DNA from 3 places in the Lysinibacillus sp. NPDC097287 genome. Region 3 is predicted to be linked to each of the others. Evidence: riboswitches for the same ligand, from Rfam matches in the RefSeq annotation. Region 3 holds a riboswitch; each other region holds the start of a gene.

Region 1 (8,564 bases), on a different contig from region 3:
GTTCACTTTCCCTGGCGCTTTTACTTCTCCTAAGCTTACTGGTTTTCCATCAATAATTTTATACTTTGGAGCTGATGCACTACTGCCAATGAAACGATATTCTTCATCCCACATGCCTAAGTGAGTATTTGCGCCAAACACATTGTAATAAGAATCTATTTCTGAAATTTTATTATCAAGTAAAAAAGGCGTAATTTGTATTTTCTGCAAGTAAATTAATCCGAAAATATATACTGCCATACTTAAACTAATTAAAATAATTCGTGCATAACTTTTCCCTTTTGCTTCTTTTAGCATTTGTTTTGTATCGACATTTTCAAAATCAAATAATTCATCCATCTTTGAGTTTTTCATCGTTTGTCTCCTCCCATTTCTTTTTGAACGCTAAACGAGCCCTATACAAATAGGTTTTAATCGTCTTTTCATCCATATTTGTTAGCTCTGCAATTTCTTTATAGGACAGCTCCATTTCATATCTTAGTAACAACAGATTTCGTTGATTAGCGTTTAACATATTGAGAACTTTTGTTATTTCTTCACCTTTTTCTTTCGTTAAAAACAACATTTCTCCATCAAGCTCATCTGCTAATCCAGCGAAAAATTGATCTTGATCTTCAATGGAGCAGCTTGGATACCGTTTGTTCTTTCGACACAAATCATAGTAAGCGTGCAACGCTACCTTAAAAAGCCAAGCTGAAAGATTTTGTTCATGAAGCTCTACCATATATTGAATCGCCTTTACAAATGTTCCTTGTACAATATCTTCAGCATCTAACAAACTGCATCCATTCTTTATTAAATATTTCTTGATAATGACTGCCTTTTCTTTATAAAGTGATGTAATTAGATCATCTGTCAACGCTACCCTTCTCGCTTTCTTATTTTCATCGCCTTCACTTTTGTAACGAATGAGGAAGAAAAATGTATACACCTTCACCTGAATTTTTTTTATAAACTGTAGCGAATCCCTTTGTAATTTTTTTCGCTTCTTTTGATTTAGTCTCCCATTGCGCCTCATTTTTGATACACTTGGGACTAACCTGATTCAAGTATATATACTTTTAGCTTTCAGAAAATCACTTTTAGGGCAATTTAGTTCTAAACAGACGACAAAAACCGCTGTACGATAAATAGTTATTTTTCGTACAGCGGTTTTTCATTTAAGGACTTATTGGACAATCCCGTTTTGTCTTTATGATAGTTTAGTTCTTTCCATAGAAAGAGAAACTCTTCAGAAGCATATTAGTTATTATCAATAAAAGAAATTAATTGAATTAAGTTACCTTCTACTTCATAAACTATGCCGACTGAGTAAGTCCCTTTATCTTCTGCTGAAAGATCTACTATAAATTGTTCAGCATTTGGTGCTAATTGCTCGACATTTACTACGATTTCTTTAAACGTCTTCGTATTTCTAAGAGCAATTTGCTTAGGATTCACATGTTTCCCGTCTAAGCCCTTCACTATATTTGGCATAGTGAATATCCCATCCTGACCATCAACAGCAGACATTTCAATTACTTGAGGATTAGCGATTAGATTTTCTAATTTCTCTAGGCCCTGTAGTGGCGAGAAATCTGTAACTTCGTTCCCCGCGATATCCAATGTCACTAAGTTTTTCGCATATTGTAAACCTTCAAGACTAGCAACTCGCTCTGTTCGAGTAGCTGCAGCAGATAGGCTTGTAAGTTTATACATATCACCAAGTGTTATTTCACCTGTAATACCTAGTGTTTGTTTAATAAATGTGCTTAAACTTGTATCAGGTATTGTGATGAATTGACCTAAATCAATTGCCACTAATGATTCTTTCGCTTGTTTTAGCATCGCTACAGCCTGATCAATGTCTGCTTGGGTAGCTTGCTTGTTAGCAAGAGTTTCTTCTGCTTGTGCAATGCTTGCTTCTAGGGCAGCCACACTGTCAGCTGTATAGTCTTCTATATTGATTGCTTTCGCTTCTTCAATAGCAGCTTCTAAATCTTGTGTAAATATACTAGCTGCGTTAGCGAAATGTAATTTAGCATCTCCCCACGTTGCGTGGTCAGAGCCATTTCCATTGCCACCGTCAGTAACGACTAACTTTAATTCTTTCGCGCCACTAATATTCACCTCAACGAACTTTTGAGAATCTCTAGAGTTCATTAAGCCACTGTCGAATTGCATTTCTCCATCAACAAACACTTGGAATATAACAGAGCCAACACTTCCATACATTTGACGGTCTACACCTACGAATGAAGTAAAGTAATCAGCATCTTTATCCGTTAAATCATAGACGATTGTTGAATTAGAATGTGCGCCAATCCCTTTTTCGTAAGCTACTTCGCTGCCATCTTCTGCTGTTAAACGTAAAGTTTTAGCGCTAATAGAGATATCTTTCGTAGGAGCGGTATAGCTGTTTTGAGTAGACTTCCAATCGAAATCTGACAGGTAATGATAATCGTCCATATTCACGACAGAAATTGTTCGCTTCTTCATGATTTCATTGCCATCGCTATCAGTGACAGTATAAGCAATCTCATACTTACCAGCTCGATCGAAGTTTACTTGATCTGCTCCTGTTACTTGTACGGCAGTCGTTAAATCGCCATCTTCTGCATCAATCGCAGTATATTGCTCGTTGATATCAATAGGAGTCCCCACTTTAGTTGCAGTCGATTTTGGGATAGTAAGCTGAGGAAGTCCATTTGAAATATAGAACTTCGCATCTGCAAAGTCTGCGTGATCTGATTCATTTCCATTACCAGAATCACTTGCAATAAGTGTTAGATTTTTAACGCCCTTTACTGGAAGTCTTACTAATTTAGCTTCTGTATTATAATTCATAACACCGCTGTTATAGACTTCTTCTCCATCTGCTAAAATTTTAAATGTAACGCTCGATTTATTATTTTCTACGATATTTCTATCTACTCCTACTAAAGTTTCGAAATAATCATAGTTTTTGCCTTCAAGATCATAAACAATTTCAGAGCTTGCATGCGTACCGATACCTTTAGCAAATTCTTTTATTTCCCCATTAACAAGTACTTTGATAGATTCACCAACTGAAGCCTTATCTTTGTTTACTGTTTTCCAAGCAGTTTGTGCAGACTTCCAATTTGTGTCGCTTGCAAAGGTAGCATCACTGTACACATAGATTTCTCTTGCTTTCTTAACAGTATTGCCATCACTATCAGTGACAGAGTATTCTACATTGTATGTGCCTGTTTTATTAACATTAAAGCCGTTAGTTGTTACGTTTACCTGCTCAATTAGATTACCATCTTCCGTATCGAGCACTTCAACATCTTGCAGTACATCAAAGTCGCTGTTTAGCTTCACGAATGTAAGCTCTTCAGACAAAGTTATTGTGGGCTTACTAGAATCTTGCGTAAATTTCGCATCCGCCCATACTGTATGGTCAGACTCGTTACCGTTATTAGCATCTGTAGTAACTAGCTTTACTTCTTTTGCACCCGTGACAGGAACCTTTACAAATTCATGTTCTGTACCCGCTTTGAATACATCACTACTGAATTTTTTCTCTCCGTCGATCCACACTTCGAATGTTGCAGATGAGGCTCTTCCTTTCATCGCTTGGTCGATTCCGATATAACTTTCAAAGAAATCAAAGCCTTTACCATCGATGTCATAAACGACTTCTGAATTTGCGTGTGCTCCTATACCTTTTTCGTAAGTTGTATCTAATCCTTGTCTAACAAGTGTAATTGCACTACCAGCAGGTGCTAAGTCTTTCTTCAATCCGCCCCATGCAATGTTAGCTAGTTTCGCATCCATATCAGAGATGTATGCAAAATCACTTACTACGGTAACTTTCGTCGTTTTTGTTTCTGTAATTTTTGCATTCTTCACTTCGTAAACAATTTCATAGTTACCTTTTTTTGTAACATCTACATTATTTGATTTTATAATTACGTCTTCCGTTATATCATGCCCTTGATACGATGATGCCTTTACAAAATTCATTGGATCGAATTTTTGATGTAATTTAAGCGTTAGTTGTTCCTCTACAGATAAATTTGGTTGCTGTGATTTCACTTCTACTGGTTTCAAACTCTTTAACTTTTTATCATAAGCAACTATTTCATAAATATAGGAACCATTAGTATCTACATTTTTATCGACAAATGAAGTTTCAGTAGTATATCCAACTACTTCGCCATCTCTAAGAATTTCATAACCCATTGACGCTTCTTTATTAGCTGCATCTATGCCATATGTTAATTTAATCGCATTGTTTTCTTTATCTGCTGTTAGAGATTTCACATTAACTTGAGCATCTTTTGAGAAGCCAGCACCTTCATAGCTACGTCCTAAACTATGCATGTATTCTAACTTTACATCTGGTTTAGGTAAATGAGCTACCTTCTCCTTCATCTTATCAGTAGCTGTTACATATCCCCAGTCTTCAAAGAATACTGTTAAATCTGTTTCAGTCGCTAAAGATAACCCTACAACTAATCTTTGTAAGTTGCTTCCTAAACCATTCATAACACCATCAGGATTTGTTCTAGAAATCCGAGCAGCCTTACCGTAACTGTCTTCACCATAGTAATATTGCACTTGCTCAAGTACTCCTAGGTAAGTCCAGTAACCGTGATTAACTTTTTCTCCCGCAAATCTTTTATACAATGAATTCCAATCTACTCTATCATCAGTACTGTTATTAAATATCTTTCTCATAATTACGGAATAGATATTGTTAGTTACCTCAGTATGTTCCATAGCGGAGTTATTTATATTATGACCCCATTCATGATAATAAGCCCAACCATCATTTCCAGGAACACTAAATGGTTTAACAATTTGTTTGAAGAATCCACCATCTCTTCTCGGTGAGTTACCTCCGTTATATCCAGTATATCCCCAGTCAGACCAACCATAAGGACCTTTTGTGAATACTCTTGAAGTAAACTTTGCATTAAAACTTTGCTCATTTTCTGTATATCCACTAACTTTTTGGAACTCTTTCCACATTATTTCCCATTCATCCATCGTATCAGAAACTGTTTTCCCTGTTCCTTCAAGTTCTTGTATGCCTTTTAGGGCACCTGCTGCACTTGTAGAAATTGTATTGTTTTCAGAGATTAATTCTGTCACGTTATACACAACATCTTTTGGTTTTCCGGTTGCAAAGTCATTATCATCTGTGCTAATTTTTGCTACATATTCTTCTAATTCTCTTTCAAACTCTGCAGGATCTGTTTTTCCATGATAGTAAACAGGGAAGGCTGTCCCACCTATTAACCTTACTTTCGGAGCATAAGCTTGCTCGCTTGGTAAAGCAGCATTTTCTACATAAATGACTGCAGGTTTCATATTTTCATAAGAAGGAGCAGTTATCGTATTTAAACCTGGATGCAATGAATATCTTCTATGCCAACCGTTTTTATCATCTGCTATTTGACCTAAAACTAAGTTCGGCATTACGCCTTTTTCATCAGCATCAACAAAAATTTGAATTGTTTCGCCAGGCACTACGTATCTACCAAAAGTTTCTAGAGAGAATGATGTTCTTGCAATCTGATGCTCTCTTGCTTCTGTACTAGAGTTTCCTCGCTGAGAAGCTGTTACCGTTGCTTCGTTAGCAACATTTACGTTGTACAATACATCTTTTGCAATATTTAAGTTTACTTGTAATTGTTCCATTAATGGGCGTTTAGCAACTTCTGCCTCTAATTGGTTGATCACGCTCATTGAAGCAAACTCAGGCTTTAATTCATTCATTAAGCCGTTCGTAAATAGATTGTTTATTCGCTCTTCTAGGACATCTTCCTTATAAAATGCTAATTCCGATAAAGTTGCCCAGTTCTGATTTGATTTCTTGAACTTAAATTTAACGCGTTTAAATGTAGTAGGTTTGAATTTAGCTTCCACTAATCCAGCAACCATATTATGTTGACCAGTTGCTACTAGTTGATAGGTATCTCCTGTAGAAGTCTGAGAAGCATAAATTTCGAACTCTTCAGCAAACCCTTTTCTGTCAGATGTTCTTGCCCCGTACATGATTCTATTTAGTTCTATTGCCTCTTTAAATTCTACTTCTACTTCATTTGTGAAATCCGTTGAATTACTCTTATTTGTTTCCCAATAAGTATCTAGTTTTCCATCAATAGCATTTCCAATTACTGCAGTACTATAATTCCCACCGTTGTTTCGGATACCCTTTATGTTTTCAAGATTCACTCTGAATAATGCAGAATAATTTTCATTAGAATAATGTTCAAATGTTTTTGTTATAGCTGTTGTAGCTTCTAGTTTTTCTTCATTTATTAACGCTTTAGCGTTCTCAATATCCTCTTTAAACTGTACGTATAATGGATGTGATTGAGCGATCTTCTCTAAAACTTCTAATTTTTCAATAGTATTGAATTCATCTGCGACTTGATTACGATTTTCATCCGTAAACAGATTCTCCATCTTATCAGATACAACGTCTTCTTTATAAAAACCAAATTCTGCAGCACTTGCCCAATCCTGGTTTGCCTTATTAAAAACAAATTTCAAACGCTTAAATTCTGTAGGTTTAAATTGGATTTCAACGATATCACCTGTAGAACCTTTATATTCACCAGAAGAAACTAATGTAAAATCATTACCTTCTTCTGTAGATGAACTATGTATTTCAAACTCTTGTGCAAAACCTTTACCTTTTGCACTGGACTGGCGGGCAGCATATACAATGCGATTTAATGAAGTTGTTTCGTTGAAATTAAAGATAACCTCATTAGTGAATGTTGCATTATTTTGCTTACCTGTTTCCCAATGGGTATTCATATCGCCATCAATCGCCTTTTCAAGGGGAGATCCAGCGTAATTTCCACCATTGTTAGTTATCGAGATGATATTAGATTTATCTACTTTAAATACTTTATTATATGTATTTAATAGGCCATTTCCATATAAATAAAACTTGCTGACACTAGCATCACTTGCTTGTTTAAGGGTGCTACCCACTGTAGTTGTTGTTACTCTTGTGTCTTGATTTTGATCTGCTAAGACATTAATCGGAGCTCCGACTAAACTTAAAGCCATGGCCGTGACTGTTGCAATTTTTACTACCTTCATATATATTTCCTCCTGATGAATTCATCCTAAGAAACACATAAAAAAAACCACTCTAAGAGTGGCTCCTTTTCCTATAAAATTCCCATAAAAAATAGTGCTACACTTTTTATGAAAATTTAAAATAACAAAAAGTAATATGTACTCTTCGGCAACTGGCTGACATAGTATTTAACCTTAGTCCCTATAGCTTTGCGTCCCTAAATTTCTCTAGGTTTGCCTATTCAATTTTTATACTTCAAACAATAGCATATTAAAATTTTGCCCCCAAGAACAATTCGCACTACATACTCCCCCTCCCAACAAAGGCAATATCGCTAAAACATCAAAAATTTGTCAAAAAAATCTATCTATTTTAATAGAAAACACTTGTTATACATACATATATTGTTAATATATTCGTACAAATGTATATAAATTAATTGAATAGAATTTCATTGTAAATTCGCAATACCTTAAGTTTGACTATTTGAATGCTCCTTCTTCCACTAACCCACCAATTAGTTGAAGGAGGAGCATTCTCTGTTATCCGAAGGAATCTCAAGAACCCTAAAACTCAATTTTGACTTGTACTATCTAGGACATACCTTATTTGACAAAAGTAACAACCCTTTGTTAACATCAAGTTGTTACTTGTTAATTTTTAGGTTAAATTCATTCTATTACTATAAAACAATACAATAAGAAAGGGAGATTTTATGAAATTTAAGAGATTATCGAAGTTAGGATTGGCTTTAGGATTAAGTATAGTATTAGCTGCCTGTGGCTCAGGTGATGAAGACACCAAAAATAAAGAAGTCAACCTAACCTATGTGGAATGGGATACTGAAATTGCTTCTACACATGTAATTGGACAAGTACTTGAGGATTTAGGATATGATGTTACACTAACACCACTTGACAATGGGATTATGTGGGAAGCTATATCCAAGGGCGAAGTTGATGGTATGGTGTCTGCTTGGCTTCCACAAACGCATGCCCCACAAGTGGAGAAGTACAAGGATGATTTAGACGATTTAGGTGAAAATTTAACAGGTGCAAAGCTTGGCATGGTAGTGCCTAGTTATATGGATGTGAACTCTATCGAAGATTTAACAAATGAAGCTGATAAGACGATTACAGGCATTGATCCAGGAGCAAATATGACACTAGCTACAGAAAATGCTCATAAGGTTTATCCAAACCTTGACGGTTGGACGGTACTTACCTCTTCTGGCAGTGCAATGACAGCAGCACTTGGTCAAGCAATTGAGAAAAAAGAAGAAATTATCGTTACTGGTTGGTCTCCTCACTGGAAATTTAATGCTTATGATTTGAAATATTTAGATGATCCTAAAGGTGTATACGGAGATGAAGAATATATTGGCACGTTTGCACGTAAAGGGTTTAAAGAAGATAATCCGGAAGCATACAACGTTCTCGATAACTTCCACTGGACTGCAGAGGATATAGAAAGTGTTATGTATGATATTATGGAAGGCACTGACCCTAAGGAT
Region 2 (8,564 bases), on a different contig from region 3:
ATACTCGAACGTGCCGAAAGGATTAGTATTTTTATGTCGACATTTTCACGCCGAATTCGTTTTAAAACTTCCATCCCATCGATTTTGGGCAAATTTAAATCCAGTATTACTAAGTCATATTCATTAATCTCCATAAATTCAAGTGCTTCTTCGCCATCAAAAACTGAATCGACTGCATATCCAGATTTCCTCAATCCTTTAGAGATAATATTTGATAGTGTAATTTCATCCTCTATTAATAATAGTTTCATTTAAACTCCCCTTGAAATGCTTATAAATTACTGAAAACCATGCATCGTCTGCATGGTTTTCAGGGTTAAGTTGTAATGCGCTTAATCTTCTTATTCACTTTGTTTTAAATTTTTATTCTCTTTCGAATACGTACTTTCCGAAAACTACTGATGTTCGTAACTTACTTGACGATTTCCTTCATCATAAGTTCTTTACCTTCAGATTCTGTTTCCAGTTCTCCATCTTCAAAGGTCTTTAATTCAGCACTTAGTTCTTCTACACCCTCAGATTCATCTAAAACTTCTTTGTTAAGTAAAATTTTGCCCTCGGACCCAGTCATCATCGTTCCTTTTTCAAAAGTTTTAACTTCCATAGAAATGTCTTGTGTATTTTTTTCATTATCTTCAGTAGCAGCAAATGCAGAAACCGCTGTAATACTCATCAAAGCTGCCGTAGCCAATCCTAAACCAATTTTAATCTTTTTCATGTTATATACCTCCTACAATATTATCAAATTTCTGTGCTTTACAACTGAGATTAAGCATACTGCATGGAAGGTTAGATTAAAGTTAGATTTTAAATTTCTTAACTACGTATTTTAACACTATAATGGTGCATTGATTTGGGTACTCCTTTTAACTCAAGTACCCCACTGTACACTAAATATCTAATTCTGTACTCTAAATAGAAGATATTAACGAACATATTCCTTTGTTCTAATATCTCCCCAATAACTTGTCCAGTCTTGATAAAATCTTTGATGATTTGCTCATTATGTAGCTTCTCAATTGCACGTAAAATTAGTGAATCGATGTAGTTTTCTGGAACGCTTTTTAGTTTATCTTTATCCCATATACGTAGCACTTCTTTAGTCTGTAATAATTCTGTCCATTCTCTTTGAAATTGAAGCAGAGCCTTATCTATAAGAGGACTCTTCCCTCTATTTTTTTCAAATAGCAGTCTTAAATCATCTGGTTCAATTTGACCTGTATGGGAAATTTGCCGATCTTTATCTTTTGACGTTATAAGTTTTGGATAAAGTTCCGTGGCGTTTATAAGATAAATCTCATTTTCTTTATTCTTCAATACGTCCAAAATATAAAGTATGAACGTATACTCATCTGCATTATGCCCATACCAGAGATAAATAGGAACTTGACTTGGTATATCCTCTATTTCTCGTAGCGTATTATTCAACTTATTTTGATAAATATACTCTTCCTGTTCGTAGTTGATATTTTCCTCTAGCCATTCACTTCGATAAGCTTTTCCCGTTCTACAATCTAAGTTCCACAACGGTCCAATAGAAAAGTCGTCTGGGAATCCCATTACAATTTTAGGTCTTTCTAGTCCTACGCTTAAAGAACCTGCTGCAGATTCCGAGGAAACAAGATGTACTGCACTAGGTCTACCGCTCAGGTCCTTTGGGAATTGAGACAGGTTCAAGAATTGGCGACGTTTTTGAATGTGATGATTTATTTCTTCTACCATCATGTTCAAATCATCCTGAGAGAAATAGCACCCTCTGCCTTCAAGTGGTTTGCTAACTTCGTGATCAAACGTTTCAAATTCATCTTTATGATTGATTTCGAAATTCTCCAATTTGCCACTTCCAAACGCATTGGAAATTGATAAATAATTTTGAGTTTCAATTTTATAGACAAGAACTACATTTGGCTCCATCAAAAAATATATAAATAGACCATTTACTTTGGTTTTAATTATCAGCACCCCCTACCTAAATTTCACATTATCTATCCTAAAATCACTATGTTCATTGACTATCCTTAGATACTGTTAATTTGCAATAAAGTTATATCGATGTATAAACTAATTCACCTTTATAGATTTGCACGAAATATTTACAATATATGCATTTACACTCCATATTCCCCATTAAATTAGATAGATTAATTTGCCAACTTTTTGATATTTTAGCCATATTACCTGCATTTATAGTAGTAAAATATAGTACGATTTGTTCTTGGGAGCAAAATTTTAATATGCTATTGTTTGAAGTGTAAATCAAATAGGCAAACCTAGGGAAATTTAGGGACGCAAAGCTATAGGGACTAAGGTTTATTACTATGTCAGCCAGTTACCGAAGAGTACATTCTACTTTTTGTTATTCTATATTTCCATAAATAAGCAATGTTATTTTTATGAACAATTTATAGGAAAAGGGAACTACTCTTGTAGAGTAGTTTTTTTATGTGCTTCTCAGGAATAAATTCATCAGGAGGAAATGTAAATGAAAATAGTTAAAATTGCAACAGCAGCGGCTATGGCTATAAGTTTAGTCGGTGCCCCAATTAATGTTTTAGCAGATCAAAATCAAGACACAAGAGTAACAACGACTTCAGTAAAAAATAGCATCAAACAAGCAAATAATGCTAGTGTCAGTAAGTTTTATTTATATGGAAATGACTTACTAAATACATATAATGAAGTCTTTAAAATGGACAAATCTAATATCGTATCAATTACGAACAACGGAGGAAACTACCCTGGTTCTCCCCTTGAAAAGGCGATCGATGGCGATATGAATACCCATTGGGAAACAGGAAAGCAAAATAATGCAACATTCACAAATGAGGTTATATTTAATTTCAATGAAACAACTTCATTAGATCGAATTGTTTATGCCGCACGTCAAGCTAGCGCAAAAGGTAAAGGTTTTGCACAAGAGTTTGAAATCTACAGTTCAACTACAGATGAAGGTGATGACTTTACATTAGTTTCTTCTGGTGAATATAAAGGTTCTACAGGAGATATCGTTGAAATCCAATTTAAACCGACGGAATTTAAACGTTTAAAGTTTGTCTATAAAAAAGCAAATCAAGATTGGGCAAGTGCTTCAGAATTCTTATTCTATAAAGAAGACCGTGTATCTGACAAAATGGAAAAACTATTTACAGACGACACATTTAGTACAATCAGCAAAGAATTTAATACGCCTGATGCATTAAACCAATTAGAAGAAGAAGTAAAAGATCATCCACTATATCCCCTATTTAAAGAAGATATAGAAAATGCTAAATCTCTTTTGAACCAAAAGGTAATTGAAGCAACTACAGCAGCTGTTTCAAAATTAAAAAGCTACGGCACAAACTTTGATAATGCCTATAGCGAGGCGTTTAGAATGCCAAATTCTAACGTATCGAAGGTAACTACAAATGGTGGTAGCTATCCTACTACAAAACCAGAATTTATGTTAGATGATCAACCAAACACGCATTGGGAAACAAATAAAAACAATGATGCGAACTTTACAAATGAAGTTGTATTCGAATTAGAAAATGCAGAAGTGTTAGATCGAGTAGCCTTTTTAGCGAGATCCGTTAATCAAAAAGGGTTCCCCGAAGAATTCGAAATTTACGCATCTGAAACTAGTAAAGGGGAAACATTCCAACTTGTTTCTAGTGGCGAAGCTGTAAGAACAAGTGATTTCTTAGAATTTAAATTTGAACCTACAAAGTTTAAACGACTCAAGTTTAAATTCAAAAAAGCATATACAGACAGACCGTTCGCAGCAGAATTCAGATTCTATAAAGAAGATAGTATATCTAATAAGATGGACAACTTATTTACGAACGAACATCAAAATAAAGTATCTGAGCCATTCAATACGTTAGAAAAATTAGAAGCGTTTGAGCAAAGTGCTCAATCACATCCTCTATATGAACTGTATAAAGAGGACTTCGAAAACGCCAAAGTACTACTAAATGAAGGCAAAGTAGAAACAACTCCAGCTGCAACAAAACCATTTGAGCATTATTCCAATGAAGACTACTCTAAATTATTCAAAGTGGATAATGAAAACATTAAGAGTATCCGTAACAACGCAGGTAATTGGGGTAGTGCTGTAATTGGGAACGCCATTGATGGCGACCTAGATACTTACTGGGAAACGAATAAAGGTAATTCTACTGATTTCTCAAATGAAGTAGAAGTAGAATTCAAAGAAGCAGTAGAACTAAATAGAATCATGTACGGGGCAAGAAAATCTGACCGTAAAGGGTTCGCTGAAGATTTCGAAATCTATATGTCTCAAACATCTAAAGGTGATACGTATCAACTTGTATCAACTGGCGGACATAATGTTGTTGCTGGATTAGTGGAAGCTAAATTTGAACCTACTACATTTAAACGCGTTAAATTTAAGTTCAAGAAATCAACTCAAAACTGGGCTTCCTTAGCAGAATTAGCATTCTACACAGAAGATGCTGTAGCAGATAAAGTTAATAATATCTTCACGGACGGAACAATGAGTGCGGTTGTACCAGAATTCAATAGTGTAGATAAAATTAATGCATTAGAAAATGAAGCGAAAGCACACCCACTGTATGATATTTTTAAAGAACGTTTAGATCTGGCTAAAAAGATTGTACAAGGTGAAATAAACGGTGAAGGAACTACTGTTGTAGCAGAACAACGTGGAGATATGGTGAAGCACGCGAAAGAAAACTTAAAATTCGGCTTCGGTAACAATCTACAGCCTACAGGATTTGCAGCACAGCCCGGAGACAAAATCACAGTATATGTTGATGCAAATACAAATGGTCCATTACCAAAGTTATCTTTTGCTCAACAAGATGGTTCTTTTGCAAATTGGAGAAGAGATGTCGCTCTAGTACCTGGTAAAAACGAGATAACGGTACCTCAAGTTAACAAAGATAGCTGGTATAAACATGATGTAACACCAGGTGGAAGTATTTACATTATTAATCCTTATACAGAAGAACAACAAGGGAAAGCCCCAAAAATTCGATTTGAAGGCGTGGAAAAAATTCCTTTCGCAACGAAAGATACGAACATAGCAGAGTTCAAATCATTCCTAAAAGAATATAAGAAGAAAATGGATGAAGATATCGTAAAACACCCGAACGTTGAAGATAGAGAAGTTCTAGACGTTTTCGAATTTGTAAGTGATCATATTGTTTGGACTGGAACAGCAACAGGCGCTTACCAAACATATATTGTAGATGGATATAGTCCGTTAGAAACTATTGAGTCTTATAATACTCATATGGAAGAAATATTTAGATACTATGGATTGAATGCAAGCGATGAAAGTAATGACCCAAAATTAATTAGAGATAATGTACGTCTTGCACAACCATTTGGTTATATGTATGCATATACTGACCATATCGGTGTACAAGGTGATGTTATGGCTAACCACTTAATTCCATTTGAAGTGAGAGGTCAATCATGGGGCTTAACTCATGAGATTGGACATAGAATGGATGTTAACGCTAGATTATATGGTGAAATAACAAATAACATGTTACCGCAACATATGTCTGCTTATTATGGTCAGATAGATACTCGTATACCATATGAGGGATATATCTATAACAATGTAATCGATGAAAACTTGAAAGATTACAACGAACAAGGGTTGTTTGAAAGATTAGGCGTATTTTGGCAATTAGAGATGTACAGCCCTGGATATTGGGGAAAACTAAATAGACTTTATCGAGAAAGAGATGTACAACTGACAGATGGAGAAATCTCTAAACAACAGTATTTAGTTCAATTCTCTTCTGAAGTATTAAAACTTGATTTAAGCGAGTACTTCGCTAGACACGGTTTTACAGTTAGCAAAGAAACGAGAGCGTTGACTAGTAAATATAAGAAACCGAATGAAAAATTATGGTATCTAAATAACTCTGTAGTAGGGTACAAAGGAAACGGAATAAAAGATAAAAAGGTCTCTGTTGGAGTAAGTGTTGATCCAAATGCAGAGAAGAATACAAATACTTTAAACTTTACTATGGATAAGAGTTATGCTGAAGACTTTTTAGGTTATGAAATAATTAGAAATGGTAAAGTTATAGGGTTTACTTCTACTAATAGTTTTATTGATAAAGAGGTAGATACAAGTGAAAACTACAAGTATCAAATTGTTGTATATGACAAAAAGTTAAAAGCCTTAGAGCCCGTAGAATTTAATTCATTAAAACCAACAATAGCTGTTGAAGATCATCTAACTCTTAAATTACACCAAGAATTTGATCCTATGAATTATGTGAAAGCACTTAACTTTGAAGGAAACGATATTACAAATGACGTAACGATTAAATCAAATACTGTTGATGTAACTAAAAAAGGTAACTATGAAATCGTATATGAAATAACAAATGCAGATTCCGTAGAAACAAAAACAACAAAAGTAACTGTAACAAGTGATTTTGCATATATCTCTGATTTAACTGCTAAATCTGCAACTGTTGGTTGGGGATCATTACAAAAGGATAAATCCGTTTCTGGTAAAACTATCACTTTAATTAGACAAGGTCTTGATGCAATTTACGAAAAAGGTATCGGTGTACATGCGAATTCAGAAGTAGTATATGATATCGAAGGAAAAGACTTTAACTTCTTTGAAAGTTATATCGGAATCGACCAAGCGATGAAAGGAAGACCTTCATCTGCAACGTTTGAAGTATGGGTAGATGGCGAAAAGAAATTCGCGAGTGATGTATTCAAAGCGGATACAGAACATGAATTTGTAAAGGTTCCTGTCGCAGGGGCAAAAGAAGTTAAACTAGTAACAACTGATGCTAACAATAACGGCAATACAGCGGACCATACAGTATGGGCGGATGCGAAGTTTACACAAGATTCTAGTAAACCTACACTGACAATTCCTAAATCGACTGCAACTAAAGTAGGGACTCCTATTGACATCAACGAGCAATATACTGCGTTTGATGCAGAAGATGGCGATTTAACGGCTACTGTACAAGTAACCGGAGCCGATCAAGTAAACTTCGACCGAGCTGGTAAGTATGAGCTTACTTATACTGTTACTGACAGCGATGGTAATGAAGCAACTGCGAAGAGAACGATTTCTGTAGTAAATATGGATGATTACAACTATCTATCTGATTTCGACTGGACATCTACTCAAAACAGTTATGCCGCTCCTAAGAAGGATATCTCTATGAGCGCTAAAACTTTGCGTTTAACAGCTGAAGATGGCAGTGAAGTAGCTTACGAAAAAGGGATTGGCGCACATTCTAATTCAACAATCGTCTATGATTTGACGGATAAAGATGCTGATTTCTTTACTTCATTCGTTGGCGTAGACCGCCAAATGTACGGTAGTGTTGGCTCTGTAACATTCCAAGTATTTGTTGATGGAGAAAAGCAATTCGACAGTGGCTTAATGAACTCTAGAGATCCTCAAAAGTTCGTTGAAGTGAATATTAGTGGCGCTAAAGAATTAAAGGTAGTCGTTACTGACGGTGGCAATGGAATTGGCTCTGACCATGCGACATGGGGAGATGCTAAATTACATTTCGCTAACCCAGATAGTATCTTTACAAAAGATTTAGAAGCTGCTATTTCAGAAGCGAAAGCTATCAATGCAGAAGACTATACATCTGAAAGTGTGGCTTCCCTACAAACAAGCATTGCGAAAGCAGAAGAAACTCTTGCTAACAAGCAAGCTACCCAAGCAGACATTGATCAGGCTGTAGCGATGCTAAAACAAGCGAAAGAATCATTAGTGGCAATTGATTTAGGTCAATTCATCACAATACCTGATACAAGTTTAAGCACATTTATTAAACAAACACTAGGTATTACAGGTGAAATAACACTTGGTGATATGCATAAACTTACAAGCCTATCTGCCGTTGGTACTCGTACAGAAAGAGTTGCTAGTCTCGAAGGCTTACAGTTTGCAAAAAACCTAGTGACGTTGGATATATCCGGTAATGAAGTGACGGATTTCTCACCACTACAAGGATTAAAGAAATTAGAAAATCTAATTGCTGATCCTCAAGTAATTGAAATGCCTTCTCCAACTGGTCAAAGCTCAATATTCAATGTAGAAAATCCGGTAATTGGCCTAGATGGAAAGCATGTTAACCCTACTCAAATTGGGCTTAGATATAATAAAACGTTTAAAGAAATAGCCGTAGATGTTGATCAACTAGAAGCAAATGCAAATCAATTTACAATTGATCTTACAGAAGAAGAGCAAGGTGTTTACACACTCGTAATGGTTTATGAAGTAGAAGGTAATATGATCCAAATCATGTCTATGATTGACAATAAATGATTTGTGTCAGAAGTACCCACTCTTAACTTAAGAAAAAACATCTAAATACATTAAAAATAAGAACTCCCTTGAAAATGCATTCATTTTCAAGGGAGTCCTTTATTTATTGAACATTTCTATGTTGGATTACTTTAACGATCTCCATTAGAATAACAGATCCTAGAGCAAGCCCTGTTGCAATTAGCCAATCCGTCATACCAAATTCTACAGGGATATTAAACACATCACGCGCGAATGGTAAGATAGTAATACCATA
Region 3 (8,564 bases):
CCGTACCGATGTATTTGGCAAAACGTCTAGCTGCACCAATGATGGAGCGTGGTTATGGCCAACTTATTTTCATTGGTTCACAGGCAGGAAAGGTTGCGACACCAAAAGCAAGTGTCTATGCAGCAACGAAACATGCAATTGTCGGTTTTACTAACGGTTTACGTATGGAACTAGCACCGTATAATATTAACGTTACTGCCATTCACCCAGGGCCAATTGATACGCCATTTTTAGACAAGGCGAATGACGAAAGTGGTTACCGAGAATCGTTAGGTCGTTTTTTACTTACTCCTGAACATGTAGCACAAGAGACTATAAAGACAATTGGGCGTCCGGTACGTGAGGTGAATTTACCACGTATTATGGGGTTAACAAGTAGGCTGTATGCGCTAGCTCCTGCTACGATTGAACGTCTAGCAAAACCACTTTTTAATAAGAAATAAAAAGATTCTGCAACTGCAGAATCTTTCATATTGTTGAAAACAATTAAGATAATCATTTTTTGTGAACGTTGATGTTTGGTTGTTTAAGGAACCTGTTAATTTCCGTTATAGGTGGACGCTTTCCAGGGGTCGAGCCTTGAGCCGCTTCGTCGCTGTGCTCCTGTCGCTTTGCTTTCGTCGCTTTGCTTTCGTCGCAAACCACACTGCTCCTGCAGGGTCTCAAGTTGCTCGCTGATTCCCTAGGAGTCGCCACCTTCCACTCCAATTCACTAGATTTTTGTATTTAATGAGATAGTAAAAGGGGATTGTCCAATTTAATTTTGTAAGAAGGTAGTGACAGATCTTATTCAGACATTTTAGAAGAACTATCTATTTAGCAAAATCCACGCTACTCATGCAGGAAAGAGCCTGTGTCTACATCTTTAAGAACGATTTACAAATTCAATTTTTATGGACAAGATCCTTCATCCACAGAATGAAAGGCATCGAGAATGGACTTCTCGATGCCTTTTGTCATTTTTTCGTTACATTTTGCATAAATTTGTTTCATTTCAACGAAGAGGTGTAAGAGATTTGCTTTTAATAATTCATTGACCTACTGTCATTTTTTCTAACTGTTCAGGTTCACTGATTTGATTCTTCTTTATCCATTTTCGACACCTCGGAAGTACTGTCTACATAGTTATAGTAGATTGTAATGTTCATTTACATATTTAGTTGATTGGGGTGGAAAGCAACCGCCCGCAGTGGAAATCAACAATGTCAGAATCTTTTTTATATCATATACATTGGGTGATTTAGGAAGATAACGTATTTTCGAGTAAAAAGAATCCCTATTCGAATAGAGCCTTTAAACATTGTTATGCCTTACTATTTACATAAATCATAAAAGTCTAATTTTTTATAAAAATGCACTTGTATTTATTTTTATAACATGATACTATTCGTGTATAAACTTTTAATAGAATGTATAAACATACATCGAATAGAGCAATTGGAGGCGCATTTTTCATGGCAAATAAAAAAGTAGTTTTAGCATACTCAGGTGGTCTAGATACATCAGTAGCAATCCCTTGGTTAAAAGAACAAGGATGGGACGTTATCGCAGTTTGTCTAGATGTTGGAGAAGGAAAAGACCTAGAATTTATTAAAAACAAAGCGCTTCAAGTAGGAGCGGTAGAATCATATATGGTAGATGCAAAAGATGAATTCGCTGAAGAATATGCATTAGTATCTTTACAAGCACATACATGGTATGAGCAAAAATATCCATTAGTATCAGCACTTTCTCGTCCGTTAATTTCTAAAAAATTAGTTGAGATTGCAAACGAAGTCAATGCAGATGCAGTAGCGCATGGTTGCACAGGTAAAGGGAATGACCAAGTTCGTTTTGAAGTTTCTATTAAAGCACTTAACCCAGATTTAGAAGTGTTAGCACCTGTACGTGAGTGGGGCTGGAGCCGTGACGAGGAAATCGAATATGCAATGAAACATAATGTACCGATTCCTGCGACACTTGATTCACCATTCTCAATCGACCAAAACTTATGGGGCCGTGCAAACGAAGCGGGTGTCATGGAAGATCCATGGGTATCTCCACCAGAAGAAGCTTACGGCTTAACTGTTCCAGTGGAAAATGCACCTAACGAAGCTGAATTTGTAGAAATCGAATTCGTTGCTGGTAAACCAGTTGCTTTAAACGGCAAAGAAATGAAACTAGCAGATTTAATCCAAGAATTAAATGCAGTAGCTGGTGCACACGGTGTAGGACGTATCGACCACGTAGAAAACCGTCTAGTTGGTATTAAATCTCGTGAAGTATATGAAATTCCGGGTGCAAAAGTTCTTTTAACAGCTCACAAAGAGTTAGAAGACTTAACGCTTGTAAAAGAATTAGCTCACTTCAAACCAGTAATCGAGAAAAAATTATCTGAATTAATCTATGATGGTTTATGGTTCTCACCTTTACGTGATGCACTACAAGCATTCCTTGCTGAGTCACAACAATACGTAAATGGTACTGTGCGTGTGAAACTTTACAAAGGTCATGCTATCGTTGAAGGACGTAAATCACCAAACTCACTATATAGTGAAAAATTAGCAACTTACTCGAAGGAAGACCAATTCAACCACGCATCAGCAGTTGGCTTCATCGAATTATGGGGCTTACCAACAGTAGTAAACTCTTCTGTAAACAAAAAATAACAATGAATTTACAAAGGTGTATTGCAGCATTCGCGCTGTACTGCACCTTTTCAATAAGATATGAAGGAAAAGGTGAGCTGTGATGACAAAACTATGGGGCGGACGTTTCCAAAAATCAGCAGAAGCTTGGGTTGATGAGTTCGGTGCATCAATCGGCTTCGACCAACAACTAGTAATGGAAGATCTAGAAGGTAGCGTGGCACACGTGACAATGCTTGGCGCAACAGGTATTTTACCAGCAGCTGACGTAGAAGCTATTCTTGGTGGTCTTGCACAATTACATGAAAAAGCAATCGCAGGTGAGCTTGAATTCTCAGTAGCGAATGAAGATATTCACTTAAATTTAGAAAAAATGCTGATTGATTTGATTGGTCCTGTTGGCGGGAAATTACATACAGGTCGTAGCCGTAACGACCAAGTGGCAACGGATATGCATATTTTCTTGAAAAAGCGTGTCAAAGAAGCAATTGGCTTAATTGAAGCATTCCAAAAAACATTACTTGAAAAAGCGGAAGAGCATGTAGAAACAATTGCTCCGGGCTATACGCATTTACAACGTGCACAGCCAATTTCTTTTGCCCATCATTTAATGGCGTATTTCTGGATGCTTGAGCGTGATAAACAACGCTTTACAGAATCTATGAAACGCATTGACATTTTACCTCTAGGTGCAGGTGCGATGGCTGGCACAACTTTCCCAATCGATCGTCTAAAATCAGCGGAGCTATTAGGCTTTAGCGAAGTTTATGCAAACTCTATGGATGCAGTAAGTGATCGTGATTTCATCGTCGAATTCTTAAGCAATTCATCATTAATGATGGCGCATTTATCGCGTTTTGCTGAAGAAATTATTCTTTGGTCAACAGATGAATTTAAATTCATTGAGCTTGATGATGCATTCTCTACAGGCTCATCAATTATGCCACAGAAGAAAAATCCAGATATGGCAGAGTTAATTCGCGGAAAAACAGGTCGTGTATACGGCAACTTAATGGGCTTATTAACAGTTTTAAAAGGTACGCCGTTAACATACAACAAAGATATGCAAGAAGACAAAGAGGGTATGTTCGATACAGTGCATACAATTCTTGGATCGCTTAAAATCTTTGAAGGTATGGTGCGTACAATGACAGTTAACACAGAGCGTTTGCATAAGGCTGTACACTCTGACTTCTCAAATGCGACTGAACTTGCAGATTACCTAGCAACAAAAGGTATGCCATTCCGTGAGGCGCATGAAGTGACTGGTAAACTTGTCTTCACATGTATTCAAAAAGGGATCTTCTTACTGGATTTACCGATTGAAGACATGAAAAAAGAAAGCGAACTTTTAGAAGCGGATATTTACGATGTGTTAGCACCAGAAGCGGCAGTTCGTCGCCGTCACTCATTAGGTGGCACTGGCTTTGATCAAGTGAAAATCCAAATTGAGAAAGCCAAAGCTTGCCTCTAATTCATGTCTAGGCATTTGCGCCGCATGCTCGAGGTCGCTTCGGGCTCTCCAGCGCTTGTCGCATGCTGACGGGCGCAAATGCACTTTTCTACTTGCGTGCATGTCCTTGTGACTTTTGCATAGATATTTCATTAAAGATGTCCCGTGAGGCACTATGAAAAACACACTTTCCTTTTTCGGATAGAGCCAGAGGGTGAATCGAAAAAGAGCACCTTACATATGTGAAGGACAATCCCCATTTCCGGAGACGTGGAATTGGGGTCTTTGTATGTGAAAAATATGCTACCATTTAGTGGGGGGATTTACAATGAGTGAACGTTTTACAAAGGGGTTTGAAACGATTAAGCAGTATGTGACAGAAGAAGAGGCAACGCGTATGGTGGAGCATGATGCTTTAGCTGATATTGCGCCAGATTTACGTAAAATGATTGTTGAATTTGCATATGGTGATGTGTATTCACGACCTGGACTTGATGCCAAAAGTCGTGCGTTAGTTGTGATCACAGCCGTTGTCACGCAAGGTGCCGCACTACAAACAAAAACACATATAACGCGTGGTTTACATGCTGGTTTAACACCGACTGAAATCGTGGAAGCATTGCTACAACTAGTACCGTACATAGGTTTCCCGCGTGTGCAAAATGCGTTAACCATCGCTAAACAAGTGTTTCAAGAAAAGAACCTAACAGTGAAAGAATAATGAATTTGAGCATTAAGTATAGTAAAGTATCGTGCTCATTTTAGTTTAGGGAAGGTGTCGTTGAATATGTAAGGGAATCCGATTATCCCGAAACGGTAAAAATTGTTTTTCGGAGTATTTAAGCCGAATTTTATAGAATCTTTTTGTAAAACAGCTAAATAAACAAAACAAGCGCTATAAAAGTACTTTGTGACATGACGTGAACATATTATTTGCATCAAATACAATGGAAAAGGAAAAATTTGTTCGACAAAAAGTGACAAGTAATTTATACTGTTATAATATATCAATGTAATATTTGTACTGTTTTTCCTTAAATGAAAAGGCAAACTTATCGAAAGGTAAGGACGCAAAGCCACGAGTCTAAATCCCATTGGGTAATGATAGTCGGGTTGCCAAGAATATTGATAATAAGCGATTTTTTGCTATCCTTATCTATATTTGGGATGGCTTTTTTTATTGGACTCTTATCATAAAATATGCAAATGTAACAATGACATATAACAAATTTTAGCTGGAAAGGTGATCGAAGATGATAGTCGTAGATAAGAAGAAATACAAAATGGCGATAAATGAGGTCTCGAAGGAAGTACATGTACAGCTACATGGACTAATAAGAGAGGAAGATGTAGAAGGTTATTTGATTGATTTAAACGATACGATTAATAAAGTATCAAGAAATGCATATACGTTTGTTTTAGATGCAACTCACCAAACACCTGTCCCATCAAAAGTTGTACCGCAGTTGGAGCAAACGATACAATTTTATTCTAATTTAGGTTTTAGAGATATGTTAGTAGTACAACCTTCTTCTAAAATTGCACAAGTGCAAATTAGGAATATACTTGAAAGAATTGAATTCAAAGGTACATTTATCGAAAAAGTATCTCATTCTATATCACGATAGTACCAATAGATAGAAAAGGGGGTATTTATAATGGAAGCTATTTTATTATGTATTATTGTTATCTTAATGGGGACATCAGTGTATTTTGCTTATCGATATTTTTCGGTAAAACAACATCCTCATAGTATTGAAATAATAAATGGAATGAAGGAATTATCAGCTGGGAATATCACAAGCAAAGTTGCGGAAAGAAGTTCTGACCATACTGTATTTAATCAACTAATTGATTTTTTCAGTCGTGATAGAGAGAAGTCTCTTTCTTACTCAAAAAATGTATCCGCAATAGGAGAAAATCTTGCTGAAAGCGGGGAATATGCTTCAGAGAAGGCGGATATTGTAAGAGCAGCAATTGATGAGGTAGGTAGAGGATTACAGAAACAATTAGTAGGTATAGAAGAAAGCTCCGTATCTATGGAAGATATGACACAGGCTATCGAAGATTTATCTCTAAGATCGAATCAAATTTCAGAAGAATCGAATACAACGTTAGAATTGACGCAAGAAGGTAACAATATGTTAAAGGGCTCTATGGAAAAAATGGAGCAGTTTAATAAAACGATAAATGCAACATTTGATGCGATAAAAATTCTTGGAGAAAAATCACATGAAATTGGGACCATTGTAAAAGTGATTACAGGAATTTCAGAACAAATTAATTTATTAGCATTGAATGCTGCAATAGAAGCAGCTCGAGCAGGTGAACACGGTAAAGGCTTTGCGGTTGTTGCTGATGAAGTGCGAAAATTGGCAGAACAAACTCGTCTCTCTTCTTCAGAAGTATCAAAAATTGTAAAGGATATTCAAGAAGAAACTGGAATAGTTGTAGAATCCATGAATCAGGGAACAGAAGAATTTTCAAATGCCAATTTAACCATAGTAGAAGTAGGTACCATGTTCAAAAAGATTCTAGCTACTACAGAGATCATTGCTGAAAATAATTTAAATGCTTCAGCAAGTACAGAAGAATTATCTTCTAGTTCCCAGCAGATAATGAAAACAATTAAAGAGATCGCCTTTATCTCCAGGGAGTCTGTTGAAATGTTCGAGGAACTAATAGAGATTAGCGATGATGAACTACAAACAATGCAAAAACTAGTAAATGAAGCAATGAATCTAGTAGCGTTAAAAATTGAAAAAGTATAACCTGTTTTTATTATAAATCATTGAGAATTAATTAGAGGAACTAGTAATGATTGATATGATTTCCCTAATTATTCAAATTATTTATGTTGAAAGAGAGAAATGTTTTTGATTTTACAAAAAGTGAGGAATTTTATCATTGCGTGTATAGAATTATTGTAAGTAGCTCATAATTATTAAGGTAACACTTATTCATCTAATTTGATGAGGAGGGCGCATCATGAGTAGTTCGAAGCCGGTAGACCAAGAATCTCAGGAAAGTCCGCCACAACTGAATAAGAAGTAAGCTTCAAAAAAATCTCATGTGAATTAGTCCTTCAGAGTTTACTCTGTATTGCTATTGCTTGGGGTCTGAAGCTGAATCGAACCAGTTATAGTCAATTGTAGGCAATAGGTGTTAAGAGATCCAGAATTATTCTGGGTCTTTTTTTGTTTTCGAAAAAGGTGGAATTTAAATATTACAGGGCAGTACTTAAACTAAAGGGATTTTTTTAACGGATTAATACGTGTAACATTTGATATGTTAATGAGCATTTCTCGATCTAATCACGGCGCTTAAGTTTCTCAGCGTATTCTTGATTCATATCGTCGGAGAAAAAAATAGCGATATGTTTATGTATAAATTGTTTGTAATCAGCTCATACTGATTGAGGTAACTCTTATTAATCTAATTTGATGAGGAGGATGCATCATGAGTAATTCGAAGCCGGTAGACCAAGAATCTCAGGAAAGTCCGCCACAACTGATTAAGGAGTAGGCTTCAAAAAATCTTAGATGTAATGGTAAATCAGAGTTTACTCTGTATAGCTATTGCTAAAGATCTGAAGCTGAATCGAACCAGTTATAGTCAATTGTAGGCAATAAGTGACCACGGACCCAGAATTATTCTGGGTCTTTTTTTATGCCGAAAGTACGGTTTATCAATAAAATTCTTTTGACGTATAGATGGGATCAATTTTTTGAACCCTTATATGCTCTTTTAAAATTAAATAACACAAGTTTGCAGAATACATGCATATCTACATGTATTTATTTTCCAACCAATGTACAATAAAATCAAGCTTAATCATTCAAAATGTGAAATAAGTTGCATGTTGTATTAAATCTGTTTCTTTGTTTTTACCGTGTAATAACACGAAAAGGGGCTTGTTATGTATGCTTAAATATAATCTTTTAGAGAGATTTTTATTTTTTTCAACGAATTTAAATAAAGAGAAGCTGGAACGCACAGTAAAAGGAAAGACAATTCTGATAACTGGTGCTAGTTCAGGGATAGGTGAGCAGGTAGCGTATCTATTAGCTGATATAAATGTTCATTTGATTTTAGTGGCAAGAAGAGAGGAAAAGCTCGCAACAATTAAAGATGCAATCGAAAAGAAGACTGCGAAGGTTAGCATTTTTAGGGCAGACTTAAGAAATATGGAGGAGATGGCGCAGTTACTTTTATTTATTCATCAACTACCAAAAGGCGTAGATATCGTAATTAGTAATGCTGGTATATCAATTAATCGCTCTATAAAGCATTCACTAAATCGCTATCATGATTTTACAAGAACGATAGCAATCAATTATCTTGCACCGGTTCAATTGATGTTGTCTGTCATTCCGCTACTTGAGAAAAATAACGGTCAAATTATCAATATATCGACAGTTAATGCTTTGTTACTACCAATGCCTTACTGGGCTGCATATCAGGCTTCAAAGTCAGCCTTTGAC

The links. A riboswitch is a leader RNA that binds a small molecule or an ion and turns the genes downstream of it on or off. The one in region 3 is predicted to bind cyclic di-GMP.
Region 1: linked by a shared signal. The riboswitch ahead of ACIQ2D_RS12710 (NPCBM/NEW2 domain-containing protein) and the one ahead of ACIQ2D_RS05150 (hypothetical protein) in region 3 are both predicted to bind cyclic di-GMP.
Region 2: linked by a shared signal. The riboswitch ahead of ACIQ2D_RS11490 (NPCBM/NEW2 domain-containing protein) and the one ahead of ACIQ2D_RS05150 (hypothetical protein) in region 3 are both predicted to bind cyclic di-GMP.

What each region holds. Positions count from the first base shown of each region.
Region 1 covers NZ_JBIWCX010000008.1:40,614-49,177, forward strand. Annotated here, with positions in the region: gene ACIQ2D_RS12700 (anti sigma factor C-terminal domain-containing protein) at 1-354, opposite strand, end outside; gene ACIQ2D_RS12705 (RNA polymerase sigma factor) at 332-859, opposite strand; gene ACIQ2D_RS12710 (NPCBM/NEW2 domain-containing protein) at 1,243-7,071, opposite strand; cyclic di-GMP riboswitch class I at 7,216-7,299, opposite strand; gene ACIQ2D_RS12715 (glycine betaine ABC transporter substrate-binding protein) at 7,767-8,564, shown strand, end outside.
Region 2 covers NZ_JBIWCX010000007.1:42,281-50,844, reverse strand. Annotated here, with positions in the region: gene ACIQ2D_RS11505 (response regulator transcription factor) at 1-251, opposite strand, end outside; gene ACIQ2D_RS11500 (hypothetical protein) at 413-718, opposite strand; gene ACIQ2D_RS11495 (DUF1835 domain-containing protein) at 817-1,833, opposite strand; cyclic di-GMP riboswitch class I at 2,254-2,337, shown strand; gene ACIQ2D_RS11490 (NPCBM/NEW2 domain-containing protein) at 2,483-8,308, shown strand; gene ACIQ2D_RS11485 (cation-translocating P-type ATPase) at 8,412-8,564, opposite strand, start outside.
Region 3 covers NZ_JBIWCX010000002.1:435,568-444,131, forward strand. Annotated here, with positions in the region: gene ACIQ2D_RS05130 (SDR family NAD(P)-dependent oxidoreductase) at 1-443, shown strand, start outside; gene ACIQ2D_RS05135 (argininosuccinate synthase) at 1,455-2,648, shown strand; gene argH (argininosuccinate lyase) at 2,731-4,101, shown strand; gene ACIQ2D_RS05145 (carboxymuconolactone decarboxylase family protein) at 4,409-4,801, shown strand; cyclic di-GMP riboswitch class I at 5,116-5,201, shown strand; gene ACIQ2D_RS05150 (hypothetical protein) at 5,334-5,708, shown strand; gene ACIQ2D_RS05155 (methyl-accepting chemotaxis protein) at 5,739-6,851, shown strand; gene ACIQ2D_RS05160 (SDR family NAD(P)-dependent oxidoreductase) at 8,004-8,564, shown strand, end outside.